Regions from separate parts of the Abyssisolibacter fermentans genome, predicted to be linked through region 3. Evidence: predicted binding sites of a transcription regulator. Region 3 holds the regulator's gene; each other region holds the start of a gene.
The links. The regulator Rex, encoded in region 3, represses fermentation and respiration genes when NADH is low (regulators of the CRP and FNR family bind a similar motif). The targets are predictions, from matches to a motif close to ATTGTTAANNNNTTAACAAT.
Positions count from the first base shown of each region.

Region 1: the regulator Rex is predicted to act here: its motif matches at 2,324-2,343, upstream of AYC61_RS08865 (acetyl-CoA C-acetyltransferase).
Region 2: the regulator Rex is predicted to act here: its motif matches at 1,670-1,689, upstream of fdhF (formate dehydrogenase subunit alpha).

Region 1 is NZ_LOHE01000053.1:3,728-11,256, forward strand. Features, by position in the region: gene AYC61_RS08855 (CoA transferase subunit B) at 1-411, opposite strand, end outside; gene atoD (acetate CoA-transferase subunit alpha) at 401-1,063, opposite strand; gene AYC61_RS08865 (acetyl-CoA C-acetyltransferase) at 1,080-2,258, opposite strand; gene AYC61_RS08870 (sigma-54 interaction domain-containing protein) at 2,634-4,355, shown strand; gene AYC61_RS08875 (DMT family transporter) at 4,393-5,256, opposite strand; gene AYC61_RS08880 (rhodanese-like domain-containing protein) at 5,916-6,347, shown strand; gene AYC61_RS08885 (alpha/beta fold hydrolase) at 6,732-7,529, opposite strand, start outside.
Region 2 is NZ_LOHE01000083.1:3,325-10,853, reverse strand. Features, by position in the region: gene AYC61_RS16565 (NADH-dependent [FeFe] hydrogenase, group A6) at 1-635, shown strand, start outside; gene AYC61_RS16560 (TIGR04076 family protein) at 796-1,044, shown strand; gene AYC61_RS22120 (hypothetical protein) at 1,093-1,224, shown strand; gene fdhF (formate dehydrogenase subunit alpha) at 1,839-4,514, shown strand; gene AYC61_RS16545 (molybdenum cofactor guanylyltransferase) at 4,601-5,209, shown strand; gene fdhD (formate dehydrogenase accessory sulfurtransferase FdhD) at 5,227-6,006, shown strand; gene AYC61_RS16535 (formate/nitrite transporter family protein) at 6,472-7,248, shown strand.
Region 3 is NZ_LOHE01000090.1:55,704-63,232, reverse strand. Features, by position in the region: gene AYC61_RS17420 (ABC-F family ATP-binding cassette domain-containing protein) at 1-502, opposite strand, end outside; gene AYC61_RS17415 (redox-sensing transcriptional repressor Rex) at 1,548-2,183, shown strand; gene AYC61_RS17410 (Asp23/Gls24 family envelope stress response protein) at 2,334-3,146, shown strand; gene gdhA (NADP-specific glutamate dehydrogenase) at 3,575-4,921, shown strand; gene AYC61_RS17400 (DNA-3-methyladenine glycosylase family protein) at 5,158-6,045, shown strand; gene AYC61_RS17395 (AI-2E family transporter) at 6,173-7,270, shown strand; gene AYC61_RS17390 (co-chaperone GroES) at 7,525-7,529, shown strand, end outside.

The sequences.
Region 1 (7,529 bases), on a different contig from region 3:
TCTTTTTGCTCCAGTTACTAAGTCCATAGCGCCTCCCATACCCGGTATGAGTTTCTTAGGAATCATAAAATTAGCAAGGTTACCATCTTGGTCAACTTGAAGTGCACCAAGAACTGTAATATCAACATGACCTCCCCTGATAATAGAGAAAGAAGTAGCACTATCGAAATAGCAACCACCAGTTAAAATAGTTACAGGTTGACCACCTGCATTAGCTAAATCCTTATCTTCTTTTCCCTCTTCTGGAGCAGGACCTAATCCTAAAAATCCATTTTCAGATTGAAATGTTACTTCTATATCATCAGGAACATAATTAGCTACCATAGTAGGTAAACCTATTCCCAGATTAACTATATCACCATTATTAAGTTCTTTAGCAACTCTTTTTGCGATGAATTCTTTACTGTTCATTGTTTACCCCCTCTACAATATGATCAACAACCTCACCAGGAGTCATTACTAAATGAGGGTCAATTTCTCCTATTTCAACTATTTTTTCAGCTTCAACTATAACAGTTTCTGCTGCCATAGCTATCAATGGATTGAAGTTTTGTGTTGTTTTGCTATAGAAAATGTTACCTTTTTTATCTACAATAGATCCACCTACCAATGCTACATCAGCTTTTAATGGAAGTTCTAACAAATATTCTTTATCATTAATTGTAATTTTTTGCTTTCCTTCTTCTACTATAGTTCCAATACCAGTAGGAGTTAAAAAACCACCTAAACCAGCTCCACCAGCTCTTACTTGTTCTGCTAGTGTACCTTGAGGTACTAGAACTACTTCTGTTTCTCCTTCAGACATTTGTCTTCCTGTTTCCTTGTTAGTACCAATATGTGATGCAATTACTTTTTTTACTTGCTTATTAACAATCAATTTACCAATACCAATTTCAGGGAAAGCAGTATCATTAGCAATTAATGTTAAATTCTTAACACCTTTTTTAACTAGAGCATCTATCAATCCATGAGGGTTTCCTGTTCCGAGAAATCCTCCTATCATAATAGTCATACCATCTTTTATTTTATCTATTGCTTGGTCATATGAAATAATCTTATCCAAAGTTGCACCTCCAAATCTATCTTTCAACGAGTAAAGCAGTTCCCATTCCGCCACCAATGCAAAGTGTTGCTAATCCTTTTTTAGCATTACGTTTATCCATTTCATATAGTAATGTAACTAAAATTCTTGCGCCAGAACATCCTATTGGATGACCTAAAGCGATAGCACCACCGTTTACATTAATTATTTCTGGATTTAAGCCTAAATCTCTAGTTACTGCAATTGATTGCGATGCAAAAGCTTCATTTGCTTCAATCAAATCTAAGTCATCTATTGACCAGTTAATTTTTTCGAGTGCTTTTTTAGTTGAAGGCACAGGTCCATAACCCATGATGCTTGGATCAACACCTGCTGAAGCATATCCTTTAATGACAGCTATTGGTTTTATACCTAATTCATCAGCCTTTTCTTTAGACATTACAATAAGCATAGCTGCACCATCATTTATTCCTGATGCATTACCAGCTGTTACAGTACCATCTTTTTTAAATGCCGGTCTTAGCTTACTTACTTTTTCGATAGTAGCACCATGTCTTGGAAATTCATCTGTATCAACAATTATTGGATCTCCTTTTCTTTGTGGAACTGCAACTGGAACTATTTCATCTTTGAATCTATCAGTTTTCTGAGCTTGTTCTGCCTTGTTTTGACTAGCTACAGCAAACTTATCTTGTTCTTCTCTGGATATTTTCCATTGCTCAGCTATATTTTCAGCTGTTATTCCCATGTGATATTTGTTAAATATATCAAATAAACCATCATGTACCATGCTGTCTACTAGTTTTCCATCTCCCATTCTTAGTCCCCATCTTGCTTTAGGCAAGAGATAAGGAGCTTGACTCATGCTTTCAGTTCCTCCACATAATATGATGTCTGCATCATTAAGCATGATAAATTGTGCAGCCATACTTACTGCTCTTAAACCAGATCCACAAACTTTGTTAATTGTCATAGCAGGAACTTCGCTAGGAATTCCGGTATGAATACTTACCTGTCTTGATACATTTTGTCCTAAACCAGCACCTAAAACATTACCGATAATAACTTCATCTACCATTTCAGGTTTTATACCAGCTCTGTTTAATGCTTCTTTTGCAGCTACAACCCCTAAATTTACTGCAGATACCTTTGATAATCCACCATTAAAACTTCCAATAGGAGTTCTAACAGCTGATGCAATAACAACTTCTCTCATTGAAGCGCCCCCTTACAAGAAAATTTTAGAAATATGTTTAAAACTACTTTTTATAGTTTGCAAAATTACTCATAATATTAACAATGCATCGATATATGTAATAATAATAAAGTTTACTTCTTTCTTATTTCTATTACTGATACAGCAAAATATATGCCAAAAATATCTAAATGAAAGAAGATAGCTTTAAATAGGCATTTTGGAAGGAATAGACTAATAATAGTTAATTCATAGTTACTAATTAAAAGATAAATATATGCAATATTGCATATGCATAATAGATTTTGATTTGCATTTATGCATATAATTACTTGCATTAGGCTAATTAATGTGAGAATATATAAGTATATCCATAATTTGCAGGGAGGAAATGATATGAATGATGCATTAATTCATCCTAATCTTAATAACATTTATTTAGGTTTTGTTATAACGGATACTGAATATAATATAAAGGAATATAATTATGTTTTTAGACACTTTTTAGAAGATACTAACGAAAATATAAGTAACAAAAACTTAACTGCTTTCTTTCCTAACATTAGCAAATATGTTTTTAAAAATTATAAAGTTATTGAAATGATGAATAATAATAGTACTTTCTATGTTAAAGGGAATGAAATAAAGTTAATGGAAAAGAAATATTTTATTTTTTTCTTTGCTGATTTTTCTATAAAGTATGAACTTATTGATCAGATTAAGTACTTAAACGAACAAATATATTTTTATAGTGAAATGTTTAATAAATTACAAGATGGAATTTATATAACAGACGAAGATGGGAAAACTTTATATGTAAATGATTCTTTTGCAAATTTATCTGGTCTTTCTAGAGATGTATTAATTGGAAAGAAAGTGAATGAATTAAGAAGATTGAATATACTACCAAATTCATGCTGTAGAAAAGTCATTGAAAATAAAGCACCAGTTTCAACAATTAATAACTATTACAAAGGTCAAAAATGTCTTGTGAGTGGATCTCCTATTTATGATTCAAATAACAATTTAAAAAGAACTATTGCTGTTGTAAGAGACGTATCTGAGTTAGATCTCTTAATGAAAGAAATTGCAAAAGATGAGACGTTATCTTTAAGTTATGCAAAGAAAATCAATACTGAAATTAACTATAATAAAAATGATCAGATTGTTTCAGAGAATAAATATATGAAATCTATTTACAAAAAAATAAAGAAAATTGCGAATGTTGATAGTACAGTATTACTTTTAGGAGAAACAGGTGTAGGTAAAGATTTTATAGCTTCATATATTCATAAAATTAGTGATAGAAGCAGCACAGGTAGTTTAATTAAAATAAATTGTGGTGCAATACCTGAACATCTCTTAGAATCTGAGCTTTTTGGATATGAAGAGGGTGCATTTACAGGAGCTCAAAAAGGTGGTAAAAAAGGTCTTTTTGAGGAAGCTAACGATGGGACTTTGTTTTTAGATGAAATAGGAGACATGCCGTATACATTACAGGTTAAACTTTTGAATGCTATAAATGATAAGAAATTTCACAGATTAGGAGGGACAAAAGCTATTGAGTTTAATGCACGAATTATATCAGCAACAAATGCTAATCTTGAAAAATTAATCGAAGAAAAAAATTTCAGAGTTGACTTATATTATAGATTAAATGTAATTAATATTAGAATCCCATCTTTAAAGGAACGTAGAGAAGATATACTAGCACTTGCAAGAAGCTTTTTGGAGTATTATAATATCAAATACAAAAAATCATGTTTTTTTTCTCCAGATCTTCTAGAATTATTTTTAGTTTATTCATGGCCGGGCAATATAAGAGAAATGAAGAATTTAATAGAGAGGCTTGTAATAACATCAGATCATGCACAGATAGATTCAAATATTTTTCATGACCAAGTTTCAAATAAAATTAGAACAAGTGCTTTAGAATATCAAAAAATAGTTTCAGAATCAGAAAATGAAACATTACCACTCAAGAAACAGATGGATTCATACGAGAAATCTATAATACAGAAAACGATATCTAGTACTAGAACACTTAAACAAGCTGCTGAAAAGCTAGGAATTGATATATCAACGTTAGTTAGAAAAAAACAGAAGTACAATATATAATAATAAAAGGATTAAATTTGATTTAATCCTTTTATTATTATGGTAATTTTTTTAGTTTAATATTATTATTTACAATATAATTCAATATTCCAGATGTAATAATTAGTAAAGCTCCAATAACTGTCATAAAATCCAATGTTTCGTTCCATACCAAAAGACCAATAATACTTGAAAAAACAATGTTAGCATATGTATATATTGATAATTCACTTGCTGGTGCATATCTATATGCATAAGTCATTAGAAATTGTGCTGATGTTGCAAATATCCCTAAACTTATTAAGCGTGTTATTTGAGCCTGATTAGGAATAACAAATTGACCAGATAGCATAAAAGGTATCATTGAAATTGTAGATATAAATGTAAAGTATAATACAATAGTTTCGGGTGCATCTGTATGTCTTAGATACCTAATAGCTGTGTATGCACAACCGGCAAATAAGGCTGATGCTAAAGCTATTAGTGATGGAATTATAGTTAAATTCAATCCAGGTTTAATAACAAACCCTGCACCGAGTATAGCTAAAATTAATGATACAACTTGAAATTTTTTTATTTTTTCCTTTAGAAAAATATAAGATAATATTAATATAAAAAATGGTGAAAATTTATTTAGTATAACTGCATCAGCTAATCGAATTTTTGATAATGCCAAAAAATAACAAGCTACTCCAAGTAGTCCGCAAAAACTTCTGAATAATAATAGTCTTTTATTGTTTCCTAATAGGGGTTTACCTTTCTTCTTAACAATAATTAGAGCAAATATAAAGCCAAAAATATTTCTAAAGAATATTTTTTCTGTTACAGGTATGTTAGGGATAGATTTAACAGTTGCTGCCATTAAAGCAAAGAATAATGCAGACATAAGTATTAGAACTATTCCCTTTGATTTATTTTCCATACAAAATCCATAACCTCCTTATCCCATAATATTATTATGATAACATTTATGTATATTTAATACAATATTTATTTATAAACTATAAAGGTGCAATTTTAAACACATCTAATACCAGTCTGGTATTAAACTTAAATGTACTATTAACTAGCAACCAATATAGTTACTAGGAGACATGCAGGGTTTCTTTCTAAGGAACATTGGTGCGTATGTTTTTTCCTTCCACTTCTAATCAGAAAAAACATGTACACCACCGTGACGAGAAAGATTCCTGCATGGCTCCCTCGCTACATACTAGAGAGTTAAAACGAATTTAAACAATTATTTACTATAGAAAAATTGCAAACAAAGGCTGATTTGAATTGAAAAATTTTTCTAATGTTTTTGTACTGTTATAGTTTAAAATAGGTAATTGGATTTAGTGTTATCTAGTTATATTTTTTAATACATTAAATTTTGGAGGATTGACAATTTTTATTTTTGTCAAATAGACCTGTGAAATATGCTATAACGAATAAGCGATTCAGTTGCTAGAATGTAATTAGTGATTCTTTGTATAAATTTAAAAATGTTTGAAATAATAAATTATTGGGTATGTATGTTGAAGTTAGTATAAATCTAATATATGTCAAAATTTTCTTAAACTTCAAAGGAGGATACAAATGAAAAAAATATATTTAAAACTACTAGTAATAATGATTATTATGCTTTCATTGGTAGCTTGCACTAATAATAATGAATTACAAGATGCAGAAAAAGAATCTCAAGTTGGTATTAATGACAGTGTATACCAGAAAATAAGCCCAAAAGATGCTAAAGAAATCCTTGATGAAAATGATAGCATTGTTTTACTAGATGTAAGAACAAAAGAAGAGTATGATGAAGGACATATACCTAATAGTATACTATTACCTGTTGATGATATTAGAAAAGAAGCAGAAAATGTGATTACAGATAAAGACACTATAATTTTCGTATATTGTAGAAGTGGTAGAAGAAGTAAGAACGCAGCTTTAGAGCTAATTGATTTAGGATATACAAAAGTATATGATTTAGGTGGGATAATTGATTGGCCATATGAAGTAGAGAAGTAATAGTATAGGTAAACCTAACTTGTTTGTTATATTAAACTATGATTATCCATAGAAAATTATGAGCAGTGAACGATATCTATAAAAGCCCCACGGCATTATACCGAGGGGTTATTTTGGTTCTTTACTTTGTTATTGTAAAGCTTAAGCCCAATCGTTTCTGCTAATTATTTTAACATAAGATTAAAACGTTTCTTGGCTTCCTACAAGGGTTCATTGAGCTTTGGAGGTGCTGTAATTACGTTAAAAAAAGAGAGTATTTCAACTCCCTCGTAATTATTATGTATTTAAACGTTAGTATGCTATTCTCTGTTATTATGAATTAAGTAATTTTTCTAATTAATACATTAAACAAGAAGAATGTACAATAATGGAATACTTATAACCTTATTGATTAGTCTTAAGTATTAAATCATCCGTAATTTCAGCAATTCGGTCAACATTATTTAAATAGATAAAGTGATTACCATCAAGAATTTCATGTTTTGCATGTTTACCAATTCGTTCAAGATGTTTATGTTGATATTCTTGAGGTGTAATTTTAAGCTGTTTATTTGGAGTTTCGTAAGTATGCTTGGAAATAATTTTGAAGTATGGAACAGATTCAGGGAATGGCAAGTCCATGGTTTGTTTTATAAACTCAGAGGAATTTGCCATCTGTTTTAAAACGGTACCATTTATTGTAAAACCTGAAAATACAGTTATATCATTTATTTCAGTTTGAGTAAAGCCTTTTGAAAATAAATCGTTTTTATTTATAGCTAAAGGTGATAAAATTGAGGTGATACCTATTGCTTGTTGGAATTTTGCAATTTTAAGTATTGATTTGTAAATAGCCGGCATTTCTTCATAATAAGCAGTTGAAGTACCATCAAGAGAGATAACAGCATCTACTTCATGGGGATATTTCGTAGCGTAATATTCACTGTAAACACTTGAAATCGAGTGTGGCATTAAAATATAAGGTGCTTTAAAACCCGCTTGGCTGAGTGCTGTTCTTGTTTCTTTTACATAATTTTCACAGGTACGTGGCTTTGAAGTTTCACTGCTAAAGCCTACACCAAAATACTCGACACAAACAACTGTATATTTTTCACTGAGTTTACGCATGAGCGGAGCAAAATCAGCAGATGGAAGAGAAACACCCATACCGGGAAGTAATACAATTGTTTTTTCACCATTGCC
Region 2 (7,529 bases), on a different contig from region 3:
ATGGTAATAGTGATGTAGATGCAGTATTAACAACTAGAGAACTTGCAAAAATGATTAAACAAGCAGGAATGGATTTTGTTAATTTACCAAATGAAGATTTTGATTCAGTTCTTGGTGAATCAACAGGAGCTGCTGTTATATTTGGTGCTACAGGTGGAGTTATGGAAGCAGCATTAAGAACAGTTTATGAAGTAATAACAAAAGAAGAATTAAAAGAAATTAACTTTACTCAGGTTAGAGGAGTAGAAGGAATAAAAGAAGCTACAGTTAAAATTGGAGACTTAGATGTAAATGTTGCAATTGCACATAGTACAGGTTGTGCAAGCGAATTATTAGAAAAAGTAAAATCAGGTGATAAGCAATATCACTTTATAGAAATCATGGGCTGCTCAGGTGGTTGTGTAAATGGTGGAGGACAGCCTCATGTAAGTTCAAAAATTAAAATGAATGTAGATGTTAGAAAAGAAAGAGCAAAAGCATTATATGATGAAGATGCAGACAAAGCTATAAGACAATCTCATAAAAATCCTATGATTAAAAAAGTTTATGATGAATATTTCGAAAAGCCAAATAGTCATAAAGCACATGAACTTTTACACACTCATTATGTAAAAAGAGAATGCTACCCTCTATAAATCTACAATGAATTAATTTGAAAAATTAGCTCTATTTAGTTATTTAACTGAATAGAGCTTTTTACATATTTTTTAATAAAAAAGCATTATTATAATGGCTTTAGGATTTGTAAGTTAATATGAAAAAATATAATTTCAAAAATAGAAAGGATGAAATAATTTGAAAGTTAAACTGACAATATTAGAAAGTAAATGCAGAGGAAACTATCACAAAAAAGGAGATATCTTTATAGTTGAAGATATATGTCCTCCAATATGTCATGAATTATGGCAAAGTATATATCCTAGTATTTATACACTGCTAAATAACGGTGATTTAGATTATGGAAATACAAGAGCAAGAACATTTCAAATGAGATGCCCTGACAATGGAAGAGTATTAATTAAAGGTGAATTGATAGATGAATAAATTAGGTTCGTTTTAAATATTAACAAAAACAATTTAGGGGTGGATAAGATGAAAGAAATACAAAGACTAAAAGCAGGAGGTTCAATAGGTATTTTTCGCCATCATCTTCAGCGACATATTTATATCCTAAAAGATATAAAAGAGTTAAAAAGTTCTGAGAGTAAGGGGTTTATATTATAGAAGTAAATCTAACAGATAAATATGATTTTTATAGGTCTGGTAATATTAGAGAAAGAGCTGGAGAATTAAATAGCTTAATTAGAAATCACAAAGTAAAATGTATAATGTCTATAATAGATGATATGAATTAAAAATTTTTTTTCATACCTAGATTATGAAGAATTAAAAATCCTAAAATAGTAATAGGTTATTCAGATGTTACTGCTTTAAATTTATATCATGAAAGTTTTATGGATTTCATTAAAAATGTTATATTATTAACATAAATTTTTCGGAATTTCTAATAAAACATATAAATTCATTGAAACATAATGTACTTACGATCATAACTACAATAGTTTATTAATTTATAAAATTATTTAATACTTTTATAAAGGTTAAGACAACGAAAAAATGAAAGATTCTATAGTAATAAATAAATACTATATTGTAATATTTATGAGATAATGTTATAATTTTAACAAGATGTATACAGTATATTACATTACATCTTTATTATTTTCAACATAGTTTGATATAATATGATAATACTTTAATAGACATGCAAGACATAAAAATTATAGATTTATAGTGCACTACATTATATGGTAATAATAGAAAAGGAGGTATTTTAATTGATCAAATTAACCATTAATAATAGAGAAGTTGAAGCTAATGAAGGAGAAACAATTTTACAAGTATGTAGAAATTTAAACATAGAAATACCAACGCTTTGCTATGATGAAAGATTAGAGCCACATTCTGCTTGTAGGTTATGCATAGTTGAAGTCGAGGGGATGCGTACTTTACCTACATCTTGTTCTACAATAGCAACAGATGGAATGAAAATACATACTCATAGCCCAAAAGTTATAGAAGCAAGAAGAGAAATATTAGATATGATGTTATCTAACCATCCTGATGACTGTTTAACTTGTCCTAAATCAGGCGAGTGTAAGTTACAAGAGTATTGTTATAAGTATGATATTAAAAAAACAACTTTTAATGGTGAGAAAAAGAATTATCCTATTGATGATAGCAATCCTTTCTTTTATGTTGACTTAAATAAATGTATTGAATGTGGTAAGTGTGTAAGAATATGTTACGAATTGCAAAATACAAAAGCGTTAACCTTTAGTGAAAGAGGTTTTAAAACACATGTAACTGTGCCATTTGAAATGGGTATTAATAAAACAAATTGTGTTTCATGTGGTAATTGTGTATCTGCATGTCCGGTAGGTGCATTAATGCCAAAGTCTAAAGAAAAGTTTAGATTATGGGAAGTTAAAAAAGTAAAAACAACATGTTCATTTTGTGGTGTAGGATGTCAAATGGAGCTACTCGTAAAAGATGATAAAGTTGTAGGAGTAAACCCTGTACAAGGGCATTCAAATGATGGATTATTATGTGTAAAAGGAAAATTCGGTTACAAATTTATAAATCATAAAGACAGGTTAAAAAAACCATTAATAAGAAAAAATAATAAATTGGTCGAAGCAGAATGGGAAGAAGCATATGAATTAATAGCGAATAAGATAAAAGATACTATTAAAAATTATGGACGAGATTCAATTGCAGGATTAAGTTCTGCAAGATGTACTAATGAAGAAAATTATTTATTTCAAAAACTTTTTAGAGGAGTTATTAAAACAAACAATATAGATCATTGTGCTAGACTCTGACATTCTTCAACAGTTGCAGGTCTTGCAGCTACATTAGGAAGTGGAGCTATGACAAATAGCATAGAAGAAATTAGAGAAAACGAAGTTATTTTTGTTATTGGATCTAATACAACAGAAAATCATCCAGTTATAGGTGCACAGATGAGACAAGCAAAAGCAAAAGGAGCAAAATTAATCGTTGCTGATCCAAGGAAAATAGATTTAGCAAATGATGCTGATGTATTCTTACAAATCAAACCAGGCACCAATATAGCGTTGTTAAATGCAATGATGAATGTAATAATTAACGAAGGCTTACAGGATAGACTATATATTAAAGATAGAACTGTAGATTATGAAAAATTAGTAGATTTGGTGGAAAGCTACACACCACAAAGAGCAGCTAAGATTTGCCAAGTGAATCCAGAAGATATTATTAAGGCTGCTAGAATATATGGAAAAGCAAAAAATGCAGGTATATATTATGCAATGGGTATAACTCAGCATAAATCAGGAACATATACAGTTATGAGTGTATCTAACCTAGCATTATTATGTGGTAACATTGGAATAGAATCAGCAGGGGTAAATCCATTAAGAGGGCAAAATAATGTACAAGGTGCTTGTGATATGGGAGCACTACCTAATAATTTACCGGGTTATCAGAAGGTATCTGATGAAAATGCAATTGAAAAATTTGAAAAAGCATGGAATGTAACAGGCATGTCTAAGGAAGTTGGCCAGACTATACCTGAAATAATGGATAGTGCTAGAAGAGGTGATACAAAACTTTTATATATTATGGGAGAAAATCCTATGATATCTGATCCAGATATAAACCATGTTAAAGAAGCATTAGAAAAAACAGAATTCTTAATAGTACAAGATATATTTTTAACTGAAACTGCACAAATGGCAGATATTGTCCTACCGGCAAGTACATTTGCTGAAAAAGATGGTACATTTACAAATACTGAAAGAAAAATTCAAAGAGTGAGAAAAGCAATAAATGAGGTAGGAAATTCTAAAGCTGATTGGAAAATTTTAATAGATATAATGAACAAATTAGGATACAAACAAGAATATACACATCCATCTCAAATAATGGATGAAATATCTAGAGTAACACCTCAATATGGTGGGATAAATTATAGTAGAATTGAACAAAAAGGTTTACAATGGCCTTGTCTTCATAAAACACATAAAGGTACTAAATTTTTACATGAAGGACAATGTGCTAGAGGAAAAGGACTATTCATACCGCAGGAATATCGTGAAAGTGCAGAATTACCAGATAAAGACTATCCTTTTATGTTAACAACAGGAAGAATTTTATATCATTATCATACAAGAAGTATGACGGGTAGAGTAGAAGGATTAAATAAAAAATCAAATCAATCATATATTGAGGTTAATACACTTGATGCAAAAGGTCTTTGTGTACATAATGGTGACATTGTTCAAGTTTCATCCAGAAGAGGTACTATAGAAACAAAAGTTAAAGTAGTTAGTACTATTAGTCGTGGTATTGTTTTTATGCCGTTTCATTTTGCTAGCGGAGCTGCTAATATTTTAACAGGAACACATTTAGATGAGATATCAAAAATCCCAGAACTAAAAGTAAGTTCAGTAAAAATAGTTAAGAAATAATTTTATTAAGTAACATTAGGTGATTAAATAGGCTGTTAATACATTTTATTTTTGTACATTATAAATAAGCAGAAAGGGACTACGCTATGACTGTTGAATATAATATTTTTAGAACTTGTGTAATTTTAGCTGGAGGGAAAAGTTTGAGAATGGGCTTCGATAAGCAATTTTTAAAAATAAACAACACAAATTTAATAGACAATGTAATTAATAAATTAAAATATGAGTTTGATGATATAGTTATTATCACTAATAAGCCAAATTTTTATAGTAAATATAACATAAGAGTATTTGAAGATGAAATAGCAGGTAAAGGACCTCTAAGTGGAATTCATAAAGGTTTAAAAGAAGCTCAAAGTAAATATGTATATTTTACAGCCTGTGATATGCCTAATATTAACTTAAATTATATACGATATATGAAAGATATAATTAAAAAAGAAAATGTACATGCCTGTATAACTAAATATGGAAATTGGATAGAGCCAATGAATGCATTTTACAATATATCTATCTTAAAAAACGTTGAACAATATTTAATAAATGGGAATAAAGCAGTATATTTTTTACTAAAAAGTTTAAATTGCAAGTATATTGAAGAAGCAGTAGCTAAAAAATTTAGCTCGAATTGGAATATGTTCTTAAATTTAAATACAAAAGAAGATTTAAAAGTTTATATTAATGAAGTAAAATAAAATTAAGAGGATTAATTATGGAAGAGAAAACTAAGCTTGAAATTTTAAAGGTTGATAAAGATGAAGCTATTATAAAACATGATGACATAATAATAGAGAAACCATATACTATTTTTGTTAATGAAATTGAGATTAGTACATTACTATGCACACCAAAATCGATAAAATATTTAGCAGTAGGTTTTTTATTTACTGAAGGTTTATTAAATTTAAAAACTGATATAAAAAAGATAAATATTGATGAGAATAAAGGCACTGTATCTGTCGAGCTTACTGAATTTAATAAATTTAGTCATAACTTATCTGGAAAAAAAACAATGACATTAGATTGTAGAAAAGGAACTTTGCTGTATAATGTTATAGAGTTTAAGTCTAAAAAAAATTACAATGAAATATTATTAAATAAAAACAATATTATTGAAACTATGATAGCATTTAATGAACAATCCATATTATTTAAAGAAACAGGAGGAGTTCATAGCTGTGCATTAGGTTATAATAAGAAAATAATAAGATTCGAGGAAGATATAGGGAGACATAATGCAATGGATAAAATTATAGGATGGTCAATATTAAATGATATTAATTTTAAAGATAAATATATTTTAACTAGTGGTAGAATATCTTCGGAAATAATTAAAAAAGTAGCAAAATGTAGTATTCCAGCTATTATTTCAAGATCAGCACCTACAAGTTTATCTATTCAAATAGCTGAAAAATTAAATATTATGATAATAGGATTTGCTAGAGGAAGAAAAATGAACATATATACAAAATATGACAACTTCATAATGTAGTAAATTCAAGCCTCAAAAGTAAAATAATAACTTAACAATACTATGCTAAATATGGTATCCTATATATAGGCTTTGAAAATGGTTTCATTTCGTAGTTATAATTTAAAACAATATTATTAAATCATAAAAAAGATTATATACAATAGTCTTAAACTCAGGTTATTCTTAGAAATTAAATATTATTATCAATCGAGTTCATCTTCGAATGGTTAAACAAATTCACATAAAATTAAAGATTTTAGGTTTTGGATTATGGTTGTAAGATATTCATTAAATGGTGGGCATATCGAGTTGGATTGTCTTCAAGTTCATTTATAAGAGCTAAATAGTATATTATTAGAAATTACATGAATAAACAGATTATATTTATTAATTATAACGATTGATAAAGTGTAATATAAAAATTTAAACCAAGTTAAAGCATTAACGCTTTAACTGTATACAAAATGCAAAGAGGGGGATTTTATGCAAAAAACATTATTAAGTCCAAAAGAAGTAGCTAATAAAACGATAGAAACAGCTATTAAAAAGGCTAATTTGCCAAGCATAAAAATGCTTTTATTAGGTATATTTGCAGGTTTATTTATAGGATTTGGTGCACATGGCTATATAATTGTAACACAAACGTTGGGAAAAATAGATATTGGACTAGCTAAATTTATCGGAGCAGCAGTTTTCCCAGTTGGACTTATGTTAGTTATAATAGCAGGTGCAGAACTTTTTACTGGAAATAATATAATGACTTTAGCTCTCATGAAAAAGAAAATTACATGCTCTAAAATGCTTAAAAACTGGATTATCGTGTATATTGGCAATTTTATTGGTTCTATATTCTTAGCTTATATATTGAGTAAGACAAACTTATATACAGGTATTGTAGGTGAAAAAGCTATAGCTATAGCTAGTGCAAAAGTTAATAACTTAACACTATTACAGGGAATTACTAGAGCTATTCTCTGTAATATGATAGTTGTTTTAGCTGTATGGATGGCGACAGCAGCTACAGATGTTACTGGTAAAATACTTGCAGTTTGGTTCCCGATTATGATTTTTGTACTATCAGGATTTGAACATAGTATTGCTAATATGTTTTTTATACCTATGGGTAAATTTATAGGCGCTGGTTTTTCTTGGGGGGAAATGTGGATTAACAATATAATACCTGTTACAATAGGGAATTTAATAGGTGGCGCAATAATAGTACCAATAGTTTATTATATCTGTTATGCTAAAGATAAATAAAAAATAGATAAATCTATTTTTTAAAGGGGAGTTCCCCCTAAATAACTATCTCAAAACATATTTTGAGGTAGTTATTTTTAATAGATTATCATTACATATTATTTTTTAAAGTACCAGCTTGGTATTCGATTATGTATCATAGACTAATTTTTATATATAAGGATAATAAAAAAACTTGCATGAAGATTAAAGTAAGACTTAGCCATAACATAACGCAAATTATACTATCATACAATATTAATAAGTTTATATAATTTTCTATGTGTTATAAAAAATATTAA
Region 3 (7,529 bases):
TTAGCTCGTTTATTGGTTGTGAAAATTGTTCTTCATTAAAGCCTAAGCCTTTTAAAACACCTTTAATTTCACTTTCATAGCCATAACCGTTACAATCTGCAAATTCTTCAGTTAGGTTAGAATATTTATTCATAAGCTTTTTTAAAACCTTAGAATCAGGATTAACGCTCTCCTTACTTATTTCATGCTCTAAATTTCTCAGCGTTTTTTCCATATTAATGATAGGCTCGAATATTTCTAAAAGTTCCTGATAAATATTATTATTACTATTCATTTTAGAATGTTGCTCTAAATGACCTATTTTAGATGTTTTAGAAGTGTAAACTTGCCCAGAATCTTTGGAAATTTTACCCATTAATATATTAAAAAGTGTGGTTTTTCCAGCACCATTTATGCCAATTAAGCCAACTTTTTCGCTAGAGTTAATAGAGAAGCTAACATCATCAAGTATTTTGTCAGTTACATAGGTTTTGCTTATATTAGTACATGATAAAACAATCATGAGAATTTCCTCCTTGCCAGAAAACATTACATATTATCCCTTATTATTCATATAGCTCCCCATAATATGCGTATAGTTCTGAATTAAAAGAATTTAATGGATATCTTATAAACGGAAGGAACATATTGATGAATCTCCTATTCAGTTACTTTATAGGAGTAAGCGATTCACGCCAAATCAAGATTTGGGTTTAATGCTCATAATTTTCTATGAATAATCTGGGATTATTATATAAAATATTTAGTTCATATTTATTTATATCATATATTCTATGATAATTCTATAAATTATAACATAACAAGGGGAGGTTAGCATATTAAAAACATGGATTTCTGATTTTTTATATTTTTAGAGATAGTATGAATTCTCACGATTTTTCAATGATTTGGGTAAAATAAATTATGTGTCAATATATATTTCTTAATAAACAACATAATTATTTTGTTTTATATTAGTACTATCTGCAATTTTCAAAATTATCTTGTAGTAAATATTAATAATTTATATTATAATATACTTTATCCTATTTATTATGAAATGCTATAAAATGCTATAATATTAAGTAATCAATAACCTATACTTTGTCTGAGTAAGCGATTCACACCATATTAGAAATTTGGGCTGAGGATTAATTTATAAATATTGATATAATTTTGACAATGAATTTTAATTAATTTTGTATCTATTGTAGTATTTATGTAAAATGATAGCTTGCGTTATAAAGCGTATTTTCATAATAGGTAGAGATATAATAGTAAGTATATATTTTATTTTAATAAGAAGCTTTTAGGCGAATTTATTTGCTTAAAGTATTGACGATAATATAAAGATTGTTTTATAATTAACACAACAAGTTATTAATTGATTAAATTTTCTGATATTGAATGTATTTAGTATTTTATTTACTATTTAATATAAACTAATTATATGATATAGTTTTATATAAAGAAGATTATATTTTAATCATGATTATTTAGTGTATAATATGAATATAATAAACTGAAAAATATAAATTGTTGCATTTTAAAAATAGAGAGGGATATGTATGGCTAAAAATAATAAGGTTTCTATGGCAGTTGTAAGAAGATTGCCAAAATATTATAGGTATTTGTCAGAACTTAAAGAGAAAGAAATAATGAGGATATCTTCTAAAGAATTAAGTAAATTAACTGGGTTTACTGCTTCACAAATAAGACAAGATCTAAATAATTTCGGAGGATTTGGTCAACAAGGTTATGGATATAATGTAGAAGACTTGCAGGTTCAATTAGGGAAAATACTTGGCTTAGACAAGGTGTATGAAACTATTATTGTAGGTGCGGGGAATTTAGGTCAAGCAATTGCTAATTATAAAGGATTTGCACTTGCAGGGTTTAAAGTAACTGCATTATTTGATAAAAATCCTAAAATGGTAGGTTTGAATATAAGAGGTATTCAAATCCATGATATGGATGAACTAGAGGATTATATTGAAAATAATGAAGTTGAAATAGGGATTATCTGTACTCCAAAAGAAGGAAGTCAAGAAATCGCCGATATTCTAGTTAATAGTGGAATCAAAGCGATTTGGAATTTTGCCCCAGCAGATTTAAAAGTTCCTGAAGAAGTTGTTATAGAAAATGTTCATCTTAATGAAAGTTTATATACATTATCTTTTCTAATGAAAAGAAATAATGATTAATAATTCAAAGCCAGAGTAATCAAACTCTGGTCTATTTGTAATGCATAGGAAATTATAAAACTTAAGATAAGTATAATTTTCGTTTTGTGGAGTGTAAATCTATATTGAAAAATATTTACAATTAAAGATTTATTCTAATGGGAGGATAATATGAAGGTTTTGGCATTAGTAGGTAAAAGCGGTACCGGTAAAAGTTATAAATCTATGCTAATTGCAAAAAAATATAATATACAATACATTATAGACGATGGTTTATTGATAAAAGGTAATAAAATTTTAACTGGAAAATCAGCCAAAAGTGAGAAAACTACAATAAGCGCAGTTAAAAGAGCATTGTTTTTAGAGGATAATCATAAATATAACGTAATTAATGCTTTAAGAAAAGAAAACCCGCAGAAATTGCTTATTTTAGGTACATCAACAAAAATGATTAATAGGATAATAGAAGCTTTAGAATTAGATAAAATTGATAAATATATTAAAATAGAAGACATATCTACTAGAGATGAAATTGATATAGCAAATAATTGTAGATTTCAGGAAGGTAAGCATGTTATACCTGTTCCTACATTTGAAATAAAAAAGGATTTTTCAGGATATTTTATAGATAAACTTAAAATATTTAAGAAAAAGGGTAGTACAAAAGAGCAATTTATTGAAAAATCTGTAGTGAGACCTACTTATAGTTATCTTGGAAAATATACAATATCTCAAAATGTATTAAAAAACCTAGTAAAATATTCATGTGAAAAAACAGAAGATATAGATAAATGCAGTAATATATATATAGAAAGTAAAGCGCAAGGAATTATTATTAATTTAGATGTAATTATGCAATATGGCAAAAATATTTGTTTTCTGATGGGAATACTTCAAAAGAGAATAATAAAGGAAATTGAACATATGACTTCATTAAATATATTGTCTGTAAATGTTTGCGTAAAAAAGTTAAGATTTAAATAATAATAAACAAATTTTAATAATTCTGTTATTTGCAAGAAAACGTTATCATAGTTTCAAATAGGATATTTTTATTTTTGTAATTTTTAAAACCTTACACCTATAAATATAAGAAAAAAATTTTTAATTTAAGGTTAAAGTAAGTTTTCGTACAAAGTATAGGTGTTTTACTTCAATAAAGTTAGTTCACTTTTTGTTTATAAAAATTGATTGAAGGTAGCTATAAATTTTTTACACGACTCAAGTGTAAATCAACCTTGCAGATTCAAGTTATTTTGTAGATTTATTATGAATTTGATTAATAAATATATTTACAAAAAAATTTGCCTGTGTTATTATTACAGTGTGAAGAGGGGAGTCCTAATTTTTAGGAAAATAATTTTAAGTTTCCAGGAAGTTAAAAAATTAACAATTTATAAGGAGGTCTTTACATGTCCAAAGCTTATATTAAAGAAGTATTTGAGAGAGTACAAAAAAGAAATCCACATGAACCAGAGTTTTTACAAGCAGTTGAAGAGGTTTTAAATTCTTTAGGGCCTGTTATTGAAAAACATCCAGAGTATGTAGAAGCTAATTTATTAGACAGATTCTGTGAGCCAGAGAGACAAATTATGTTTAAAGTTCCATGGTATGATGACAATGGTAAACTTCATGTAAACAGAGGATTTAGAGTACAGTTTAATGGAGCAATAGGACCTTATAAGGGAGGACTAAGATTCCATCCATCAGTTTATATTGGAATCATTAAATTCTTAGGATTTGAACAAATATTGAAAAATGCATTAACTGGACTTCCAATAGGTGGAGGTAAAGGTGGATCAGATTTTGACCCAAGAGGAAGATCTGATGCTGAGATACTTAGATTCTGCCAAAGCTTTATGACAGAGCTTTACAGACATATTGGACCTGATGTAGACGTACCAGCAGGAGATATGGGAGTTGGACCAAGAGAGATAGGATACTTATATGGACAATATAGAAGAATAAGAGGAGCATTTGAAAACGGAGTACTTACTGGTAAAGCATTATCTTATGGTGGTAGTTTAATAAGACCAGAAGCAACTGGTTTTGGTGCAACATATTTCTGCCAAGAAATACTTAAGCATGAAGGTGAAACTTTTGAAGGTAAAACTGTTGCCGTATCTGGTTTTGGTAACGTTGCTTGGGGTGCTGTACAAAAAATTACTGAATTAGGTGGAAAAGTTGTAACACTTTCTGGTCCAGACGGATACATTTATGATCCAAATGGAATTTCAGGTGAAAAAATAGATTACATGCTTGAATTAAGAGCTTCAGGTAGAGATAAAATCCAAGACTATGCTGATAAATACGGCGTAGAATTCTTCCAAGGAGAAAGACCTTGGGGAGTTAAAGTTGATATAATTATGCCATGTGCTACTCAAAATGAGATTAGATTAGAAGATGCTAAGAAAATAGTAGCTAATGGTGTTAAATATGTTACAGAGGTTTCAAATATGCCTACAACAAATGAAGCATTGAAATATTTACAAGATAATAATGTTATAGTAGGACCTGCTAAGGCTGCAAATGCAGGTGGAGTTGCTACATCAGCTTTAGAAATGAGTCAAAATAGCATGAGATATTCTTGGACAGCTGAAGAAGTAGATGCAAAATTACATCAGATTATGATAGATATCCATAATAATGCTATGAAAGCAGCAGAGAATTATGGATTTGGATACAACTTAGTTGCAGGTGCCAATATAGCAGGTTTTGCAAAAGTTGCAGATGCAATGTATAAACAAGGTTGCTATTAAAATAAATAATGAATAAACAAAAAAACCGTCTATAATGACGGTTTTTTTTATACCAAGGAATCATAAAATATATTGAATTCTGAATAAATATAGGTTGCTTTATTGCTTCTACTATGAAAATATATTTAGGTGTTTAAAATAAAATTACATTTTAAATTATTTATAATGAAGATTTTGTTCTAATTTAAATATTTTGGGTATAATCATAATATAAATATTGATAGTGAGGTGATAAATTGGAAAATTTAGATATAGCAGAAAAAAATAATGGACTTATAATAAAAAACATTAAAAATTTCGAAGCAAAGCATATATTTGACTGTGGACAATGTTTTAGGTGGAATGAACAAGAAGATGGTAGTTATACTGGTGTAGCATATAATAAAGTTATCAACGTCAAGTCTGCTGATAATGTTTTATATATAGATAATTGTAATTTAAAAGACTTCAACGATATTTGGTATAAATATTTCGATTTGAATAGAGATTATGACCATATTAAAATGAAATTAAGAAATGATAAAATACTTGAAAAAGCAATAAAGTTTGGTTATGGTGTGAGAATTTTAAATCAAGATCCTTGGGAAACTTTAATATCATTTATTATTTCAGCTAATAATGGAATTCCAAGAATAAAGAAATGTATAGAAGCATTAAGTGAAAGTTATGGCAAAAAAATTGGTGAATATAAAGGTCAAACATATTATAGTTTTCCTGAACCTGAAATTTTAAAAGAAATGAGAATAGAAGAATTATTGAAAAGTGGAGTAGGATTTAGAGCTAAGTACATTTTTAATGCTGCTGTTATTGTAGGTGAGAAACAAATGAATATATATCGAATGAAGAATTTATCTACAGAGGATGCTAGAAAAGAATTGATGTTATTTGCTGGTGTTGGACCTAAGGTATCTGATTGTATTATGTTATTTTCTATGGAAAAGCATGATGCATTCCCAATAGATGTTTGGGTTAAAAGAGTTATGGAATATTTTTATTTGCCTGAAGGTAGTAAATTAAAAGATATACAGGAATTTGCTCAAGATAAATTTGGAGCATATGCAGGGTTTGCTCAACAGTATTTATTTTATTATGCAAGAGAATTAAAACTAGGAAAAAATAACTAAATTATGATTTGATATTAATAGATTACACATTCAAGAAGGAGCTTCATATAATAATTTAATTTTTCATGAAATAATCTGGGTTTTATATGTTATAATTATGTAAATACAGTGATTAGGAGAGAGTAGAATGGACAAAAAAATTAAAATACCCTACATTAATCTGGTACCAGTTGCGATTATTATCCTTTTGTTATTTAAGATTATTAATAATGATAGTGTAGCACCTATGTTTTTTAAAATATTAAATCCGTTTTTAGGAGGGTTCATAATAGCATACATATTAAATCCTCTTATAAGAATTGTAGAAAAAAAATTAAAATGTAATAGGGTTCTTAGCATAACAATTGCATATTTAATAGTTTTAGGAATAGTAATATTTATTATAGCTATTGCAGCACCGGAAATTGTAAATAACTTTGTAGATTTAGGTAAAAGTTTTCCGGATTTCATGAGAAGCACTAAAAAATTCTTGCAATCAGATATATATAAAATAGAGTTTCTGAGAAAGTATAATATAGTAGCATACATCGAAAATTTTGCTGATAGCAGTATTCAAAAGATTATGGATTATGTAGGTCCAGGTTTAGGCAGTGTAGCATTGAAGGCTGTTGGTTTTACGCATTCACTATTTAACATAATGGTTAATTTCATAATAGCTATATTTATGTTATATAACAAAGAAGGATTTGTTATAGGTAGTAAAAAAATATTATTTGCCTTTATTGATAATAAAAGTGCATATAAAATATTGGATGTTTTAAGAGAGATGGACGATATTTTTTCCAAATTTTTAATAGGAAAGCTTTTGGATTCAGCAATAATTGGAATTATATGCTTTATATTATTGTTGATAACAGGAAACCCCTATGCACTTGTTTTAAGTACAATTGTTGGAATTACTAATATGATTCCATATTTTGGACCATTTATAGGCGCGGTACCAGCAATTTTAATAACTTTATTTGTAAGTCCTATCAAAGCGTTTTGGACTGCTATAATTATATTAGCGCTTCAACAGTTTGATGGCTGGATATTAGGACCAAAGATTTTAGGAGATAAAGTAGGAATAAAGCCATTTTGGATAATATCAGGAATTACAATAGGAGGAGCTTTATTTGGATTAATGGGTATGTTTTTGGGGGCACCTTTAATAGCTATAATTAAAACATTAATTGAAAGAATTATTGATAAAAGATTAAAAAATAAAGGTATGATTGATATGTAATTGATTAGATTTGGTGCTTAATTGTCATAAACTAAAGGAATATGGAGTAAATAAATAAAAAACAGATAAAAATGAATATAATTTAGTATAATCGACAATTATACTAAATATTGGTTCAATACGGCATTTGATTGATAATGGTGTATTATGTAACATTATATTTGTAAGTGTTAGCACTCGGTATTGCTGAGTGCTAATAATTAAATTAGATAATTTATTAAAATCAAATAAATTTTTATTAAGGAGGAAGAAATATGAA